DNA from 2 places in the Williamsia sp. M5A3_1d genome. Region 2 is predicted to be linked to the other one. Evidence: predicted binding sites of a transcription regulator. Region 2 holds the regulator's gene; the other holds the start of a gene.
What was found. Region 2 encodes HspR, which represses chaperone genes until heat shock. Its sites were predicted from a motif close to ANNTGAGTNNNNNNNACTCANNT; they were not measured.
Positions count from the first base shown of each region.

Region 1: the regulator HspR is predicted to act here: its motif matches at 2,414-2,436, upstream of lon (endopeptidase La).

Region 1 is NZ_JBKEZX010000001.1:390,135-394,111, forward strand. Features, by position in the region: gene ACLBW1_RS01970 (hypothetical protein) at 1-126, shown strand, start outside; gene ACLBW1_RS01975 (hypothetical protein) at 200-691, shown strand; gene ACLBW1_RS01980 (hypothetical protein) at 688-1,569, shown strand; gene ACLBW1_RS01985 (CGNR zinc finger domain-containing protein) at 1,566-2,111, opposite strand; gene ACLBW1_RS01990 (hypothetical protein) at 2,137-2,340, shown strand; gene lon (endopeptidase La) at 2,448-3,977, shown strand, end outside.
Region 2 is NZ_JBKEZX010000001.1:939,957-943,933, forward strand. Features, by position in the region: gene grpE (nucleotide exchange factor GrpE) at 1-169, shown strand, start outside; gene dnaJ (molecular chaperone DnaJ) at 268-1,464, shown strand; gene ACLBW1_RS04385 (heat shock protein transcriptional repressor HspR) at 1,464-1,883, shown strand; gene ACLBW1_RS04390 (HNH endonuclease) at 1,892-3,214, opposite strand; gene ACLBW1_RS04395 (LuxR C-terminal-related transcriptional regulator) at 3,332-3,977, opposite strand, start outside.

The DNA.
Region 1 (3,977 bases), 550 kb from region 2:
GCTCGTGACTCGGTGACGGCTGCGGTGATCAACTTCGGCAAGGAGGCGCAGCGTGCGTTCCCGGGGCTGGAGATCTCCTACCCGCAGTACGTCGGCGCGCCGGCGGGGGGCCGACACCGCCAGTGACACCCACGTGATCACGTGCGACCACGCCTCCAGGCCACCCTCTCGCCACCCGGCGAGATCGGGTGGCCTGGTGGTGTGTGCCGTCATCGCGTTGCTCCTCGGCCTCACCGCGTGTGGCGACGACTCCGCGTCCGCGCCGGTCGTGACCATGCCGTCGGGATCGACCTCGGCGGCGTCGATCCCGGCCATTGAGCCGCTGCAGTGCGACCCCTCCACCGCGGCTCCCGGCGAGACCGTCACCAACAGCCAGGGTGGCCACGATTCGGCGCTGTCGGTGGTCGCCGACTACCACTGGGCGATCATCACCGCCCGCGACAAAGCCCGTGCGACCGATGCCATCGCGACCGGTGCGGCGATGGCATCGCCCGACTTGATCTCCCAGGCGCTCGAGGGGTACCCGCCGGGCACCACCTACTGTCTGCGGATGCGCCAGACCCGGCCCGACACCGTGCTGCTCACCCTCAACTACCAGCCCCCCGCCGGCGCCGCCGCAGAGTATCGACTGCGCGCGACGGTCACGGGTTCACCGGGTGACGTCCGGATCGCCGGCGAGGTGGAGCAGTGACCGACACCCCCGACCACCGACCGGACGATCAGCCCTACCATCCCGACCTATCGGCGTCGCCCCCTGGCGATCCCGACACCGATCCGTTCGCCGCGCAGCCGGCGCCCGGACCGGCCGACGCTCCCCCGCCCCGCGTCCTCCCGCCCGAACCCCCGTGGTTCGCCGGCGCCGATCCGGGTCCGCCGCGCGGCTCTCCGGAGGCGCCGTCCTGGGTGCCGATGAACACCGACCCGTCGCAGAACTGGTCGGAGACGCTCGAGCAGATCGCGGTACGGGGCTCGCGCCGTCGCTCCCGTGGCGGCAACCGACGTCGCATCGCACTCATCGCGGGCGCCGTGGTCGTCGTCGCCGGGATCGCCACGGGTGTCACCGTGTTCGCCCTGTCATCGGGATCGGGATCGACGGTGTCCGGCGCGGGCGGCTCGGGCTCGGGCTCGGGTGCGACCGTGCCGGCTCAGAACAACGCGGCTCCTGCAGACGGACCGCAGATCCCGTTCTGCACCACCGGAACCGACGGTGCGGTCACGACGATCGACGAGCGCGCCGACCCGACCTCACCGACCGGAGCGGTCGCCACATTCCTCGCGGCCGCGATCACCGACAAGTCGCCGGTGGCCGCGCGCGCGGCGATCTCCGACACCGCGCCGGTCCCGACCGTCATCGAGTTGCAGCGGTGGATCTCTGCGTTGCCCCAAGGGACCGACGCCTGGTGTGCGCGCGTCACCCTCACCGACTCGGCCGCACGCGTCCTCGTGGACGTCCGCGTCCGCACCCCTGCGGCCGTCGCCGACGTGGCGCGCGGCGACGCCTTCTACGTCTCCTCGGACGGATCCGATCGCTGGAGGATCGACGCGATCGTCGCCGGCGACAGCCCCTAGCGCCGCTCCGACTGTGTCCGGGCTCGATGTCGGCGCACCGCAGCGCGATTCGCGCACCGCACCGAACAGTACCGCTGCGTCCCGTTGCGGCTGACGTCGACGATCACCCTGTCGCACTCCGCTCCGCCGGGAAGACCGGCGGCGCATCGTCCGATGCGGTGCATCCCGCGGGTGGTGAGGTGCAGCGCCGTCCCCACCGAGATGACCGCGGTGAGAACGTGAGCGAGTGACTGATCCCGATCCCGATAGTGCAGATGCCACCCCTCGTCGTCGTGGTTGGTCAGCCTCGGGTAGGCCGCGGCGACGCTCATCGTCTCGTTGAGCAGACGCGCGCGTTCGTCCTCGGTGGGGGCGTCGACCATCCGCAGCCACTCGTCGATCACCTCGCGGGTCCGCGCGTGGTCGTCGGGGCGGGTCTCGAAGCGACCGGTCATCCCGAACTCACGTGCTCGGGCCTCGATGCCCGCACAGTCATCGGGCCAGTCGTCGGCCAACGAGGCCGCCAGGAGGACCGCATACTCGCCGTAAGGGTTGAGATGCATAAGACCATGACATCACAGTGGGTGCATGCACACCTCACCGATCGAGAACTCGACCCTCGGCCCGAAACGTCGGACGCACGAACACGCATGGGTCACCGAATCCGCCCACCGCACCAGCGACGGGACGGTGCACTACGTCCGGTGCGCCGACTGCGGTACGCGGCGGGTCGACATGGCCGCGAGGTCCGAGGAGCCCCCGACCGCGGTCAGCACCACCGTTTCCGACTGAGATCGTGCGCGACCACCCGTTCTGCTCACAACGAACACCGGACTTGAGCGGGAACAGATCAATCCCTCCGGCCAGTTGAGCGAATCAGACTGAACCCTGGAGGAAGAATGCGCGACACCCGCTTACCCGTTCTGTTCCTGACCGATCCCATCCTGCTGCCCGGCATGGTGGTCCCCATCGAGCTCGATGACGCGGCCCGCGCCGCGGTCGACGCCGCTCAGGCGACCGATTCACAGAAACTGCTGGTCGCGCCTCGACTCGACGACCGCTACCCGTCGTACGGCGTGATCGCGTCGATCGTGCAGGTCGGACGCCTCGGTGGAGGCCAGCACGCCGCCGTGGTGAAGGGCGAGGTGCGTGCCCACATCGGTTCGGGCACCACCGGCCCCGGCGCCGCTCTGTGGGTCGAGGTCGACGAGGCCGCCGAATCGAGCGTCACCGACGAGACCCGCGAGCTCGCCGCCGAGTACAAGAAGCTCGTCCTGGCGATGCTGCAGCGCCGCGAGGCATGGCAGGTCATCGATTCGGTGAACAAGCTGACCGACCCCTCGGCCCTGGCCGACACCGCCGGCTACGCGTCGTACCTCACCGACGTGCAGAAGCGTCAGCTGTTGGAGACGCCAGACGTCGTCGAGCGGTTGCGGACCCTGATCACGTGGACCACCGACCATCTCGCCGAGGTCGAGGTCAACGACAAGATCGCCGGCGACGTGCGCGACGGCATGGAGAAGACACAGAAGGAGTTCCTGCTGCGTCAGCAGCTCGCCGCCATCCGCAAGGAGCTCGGCGAGGGTGAGCCCGACGGATCCGACGACTACCGCGCACGTATCGAGGCGGCCACGCTGCCCGACAACGTGCGCGAGGCGGCCCTGCGTGAGGTCGGCAAGCTGGAACGTTCCAGCGAGCAGTCGCCCGAGAGTGGTTACCTGCGAACCTGGTTGGACACCGTGCTCGACCTCCCGTGGGACACCACCACCACCGACTCGACCGACATCGCGGCGGCGCGCGAGATCCTCGACGCCGACCACCACGGCCTCGAGGACGTGAAGGACCGCATCGTCGAGTACCTCGCGGTGCGCGCGCGACGGGCCGATCGCGGCCTGCAGGTGGTCGGCGGCCGCGGTTCCGGTGCGGTCATGTTGCTCGCAGGTCCTCCCGGCGTCGGCAAGACCTCGCTCGGCGAATCCGTCGCCCGGGCACTGGGCCGGAAGTTCGTCCGCGTCGCCCTCGGTGGCGTGCGCGACGAGGCCGAGATCCGTGGCCACCGACGGACCTACGTCGGTGCGCTGCCCGGACGCATCGTGCGTGCGATCGGCGAGGCCGGGTCGCTGAACCCGGTCGTACTGCTCGACGAGATCGACAAGGTGGGCTCCGACCAGCGCGGCGATCCGGCCGCGGCCCTGCTCGAGGTACTCGACCCGGCGCAGAACCACACGTTCCGCGACCACTACCTCGATCTCGATCTCGACCTGTCCGACGTCGTGTTCCTCGCGACGGCCAATGTGGTGGAACAGATCCCGTCGGCGCTGATCGACCGCATGGAGCTAGTCACCCTCGACGGCTACACCGAGGACGACAAGGTCGCCATCGCTCGCGACTACCTGCTCCCCCGCCAGCGCGACCGCGCCGCGCTCACC
Region 2 (3,977 bases):
CGATGCCTTCGATCCGGCGCTGCACGAGGCCGTTCAGCACGACGGTGACGGCGCGAGCCCGGTGATCGGGGCGGTCTACCGGCAGGGGTATCGCCTCGGCGATCGCCTGCTCCGGACCGCGATGGTCACCGTGACCGACGGCGCACCGGCCGACGCCTCCGGCGCCTGACCCTCATGTCCCACACCGAACCTCGCATCGTCTCCGCGGTGCGAGGTTCGGCGTAGGGGCACACCATGAACCAACACAGAAAGAGGAGGTGACGCCCTATGGCTCCGCAGAGGGAATGGCTCGAACACGACTTCTACAAGGATCTGGGCGTCGCTTCGGACGCTTCGGCCGACGCCATCAAGAAGGCGTACCGCAAGCTGGCCCGGGAGTTGCACCCCGACGCCAACCCTGGCGACGCCGCGGCGGAGGAGCGATTCAAGCGGGTGTCGGAGGCGCACAGCGTGCTGTCGGATCCCGCGAAGCGCAAGGAGTACGACGAGACGCGACGCGCGTTCGCCGGCGGCCGTTTCCGCGGCAACGGCGCGGGCGGCGGGTTCCCCGGTGGCTTCAGCGGTGGCGGTCGGACCACACCCGGTGCGGGCGCGGACTTCAACGTCGGTGACCTGTTCGGCAACGCCGGTACCACCGCCGGCGGTGACGGCGCGTTCGGTGACCTGTTCGGCGGGCTGTTCAACCGGGCACCCCGGACCGCGACGCGCCCGCGGCGGGGCAACGACCTCGAGACCCAGACGACGCTGTCGTTCCGCGACGCCGCACTCGGCACGACGGTGTCGTTGTCGCTGACGTCGCCGTCACCGTGCACGACATGTCATGGCAGCGGCGCGAAACCCGGCACCAGCCCGAAGGTCTGCTCGACCTGCAACGGTGCCGGCGTGGTCAGCCGTAACCAGGGTGCGTTCGGGTTCAGTGAGCCCTGCACCGATTGCCAGGGGACGGGCTCGAGGATCGACGAGCCGTGCTCGGACTGCTCGGGCAACGGTGTGACCGTGCGGACCCGCACCATCAACGTGCGCATCCCGGTCGGCGTCGAGGACGGGCAACGCATCCGTCTCGCCGGGCAGGGTGAGGCCGGGCTGCGTGGAGCGCCCTCGGGTGATCTGTACGTCACCGTCACGGTGCGTCCCGACCCGGTGTTCACCCGTGTCGGCAACGACCTCAAGGTCGAGCTGCCGGTCAGCTTCGGCGAACTGGTGCTCGGCGCCACGGTGTCGGTGCCGACGCTCGAGGGGACGGTCGGGGTGAAGATCCCGCCGAACACCTCCGACGGCAGGACGCTGCGGGTCCGTGGCCGAGGTGTCACGAAGCGGGCCGGCGGTGCCGGTGACCTGTTGGTGACGGTGAAGGTCGCGGTGCCGAAGAAGCTCGACGACGCCGCCGTCGAGAAGCTCCGCGAGTACTCCGACGCCGAGCGCGCCAGCGGATTCCGACCGAGGGACGGATGGGGTGATCAGTGATGACTCGATCAGGCAGCGGCGTCGGCAGTGGCGGTGACGGGGAGGTCTTCATGATCTCCGTCGCCGCCGAGCTCGCGGGTATGCACGCCCAGACCCTGCGGACCTACGACCGCCTCGGGCTGGTGCGCCCACAGCGCGCCGCCGGCGGCGGTCGCCGCTACTCGACGCGTGACGTGGAACTGCTCCGCGAGGTGCAGCGCCTCTCGCAGGACGAGGGTGTCAACCTCGAGGGCATCAAACGCATCATCGACCTGACCAACCACGTCGACGCCCTGGCCCAGCGAGTGCGCGAACTCGAGAGCGAACTCGCCTCGGCCCGAAACGATCTGCGTCATCGCGGTCACGGAGGCGAACTCGTCCCCGTACCGCGCACCAGCGCACTCGTGGTCTGGCAACCCCGAAGCAAACGCACGCGCTGATTGCACGGTCACGCGGCGTCGAGCAGTGCCCGGAGCCGTCGTTCTATGGGGCTCACGGGGTGATCGTGGTGGCCTGGTGGTGCTGGCGCTCTGGAGGCATGGCTGTGCCCGGTGGGTGTGGTGATGGTCGCGGTGTGTCTCGCGATGTCGGTGCCGTCGCTGGTGATGACCCGCCAGCCGGCGTTCTGTTTGGCTCGGTTGTGACCGAGACACATTCCGCCGCCGTTGCCTGCCGAGGTGGCGCCGCCTGTGGCGTGGGGGTCGGCGTGGTCGTATTCGGCGATCGGCGCGTCGCAGTACGGGATCCAGCACGTCTGGTCGCGGAGGTCGAGGAACGTCTTGAGGCCGGTCGGGAACAGGCGTGCCGTGGATTCCATCGCCATCAAGGCTCCGCTGGACGGTGCAGCGTAGATACGCCGCAGCGTGGCCGCGGTGTCGGCGTCCAGCGCGGTGTTCACCATCGCGCGGGCGGCGTCAGCCGGGATTGGGCCGTAGCCGGTGACGTGCGCGGCGGCGGTGCTGTCCCCGAGGAGCACCTCATCGGAGAGGACGAGGTTCACCGCGACCGGCATCGCGTCCGCGCTGGCGGCGCCGGTGACGCGCTCGACGAGGGTGTCGGCCATGACCTGGGCGTGGGTGCGATCATCGCCACCGACGGCGGCGTCAGCGTGCTTCTTCAGCGAGGCGTACACCGAGATCCCGGACGTGAGCGGCAGCAACGCGGACAGCCGCACCATCCCGTCGGGGGCGGGACGGGTCGACACTCGGCGGTCGGACTTCGCGAGGGCGTGGCGGTCGACGACGGCCTGTGGGTCGAGTTCGTAGGCGAGGCGTTTGACCTCAGCGTCCAACGCACGGTCACCCACACCGTTGAGTGCAGAAAGATCCGCGCAGATCCGGCGGTCGATCTCGCCGCGGTCGCGTGGGGTGAGGTGCGCGGTCTCGCGTACCAGGATCGTCGCCCGCCACTCCGTCAGCGCCCCTGATGCCAACGCGGCGCGGGTGTGGGGCATCTCGCGCATCAACGCGCGAGCGAACCCGAGATACCGACCACCAGACGACCCTGACGCTTTCCTGGCCAACGCGACCTCCGAGGCCAACCCGCGACCTTGACGACTCTTCGGCACCCCAGCGGCGGTCTCGGCCTCGACACGCAGCTCTTCGAGCCGCATCGTCTCGACTGCCTGCGCCGCAGCACATCCCGCCTTGATCGCCTCCAGAGTGGCGATTCGATCGACGGCCGCGGACTCCGAGTTCGCGGCGTCGAGATCGGCGAGGGACGACAGGAACGACTGCAGCGCAACTGTTGTCGCGTCTTGCACTGTATCCATGATCCCCCCGAATCGTCTCTCGAACTCATCTTCGACTGTACATGTGCCCACCGACAACGGCTACGACATTCAGGCGCGATGTGGATACGATGCCGAAAAGCAAACGTGCGCAGGGACTCAGGTGCTCGATGCGGTGGCGCCGTAGCCGGCGGCTCGCAGTGTCGAGAGCAGCTCGGAACGCGACGACGAGCCGAGGCGCCGGCGGATGCGCGCGACATGGTGCTCCACGGTTTTCGCCGAGATGAACAGCGCTGCACCGATCTCACGGTAGGTGAGGCCCAGCACCAGCTTTTCGGCGATCTCGGCCTCCCGCTCGGAGAGGGTCGCCACACCGGTCGCGCCGGGCGCGGGGACGGCAGGGGTGTCGGGGTCGTTCGAGGAAGCGGCCGACGGTGTACCGCCGATGGTGCGCGCGGTCTGCAGCAGCGCGGTGGCCGATCGGGTGTCGGCGACCCGCAGTGCGCCTTCCGCGGCGAGTCGGGCGCCGTCGAATCCGTGACCGATCCGATGCAGTTCGTGTGCGGCGAGGTCGATCTCGTCTCCCGACAGCGGGGGATCGGCGGCGTCACCCTGCAGCACCCGCAGCCACACCCGCCCTGCCCGTGCGAGGACTGCGGCGTAGGGGTGGGTGTCGGCGGCCGTGCCGAGCGCTCTGGCGTGTGGCACCAACGCATCCGGGGTGCCCGCGAGGATGGCCGCCAGCACGCCGTACCAGTGCCAGGCCGCGGCCCAGACCGGCGGATCACCCAGTGCCGTGAGCAGT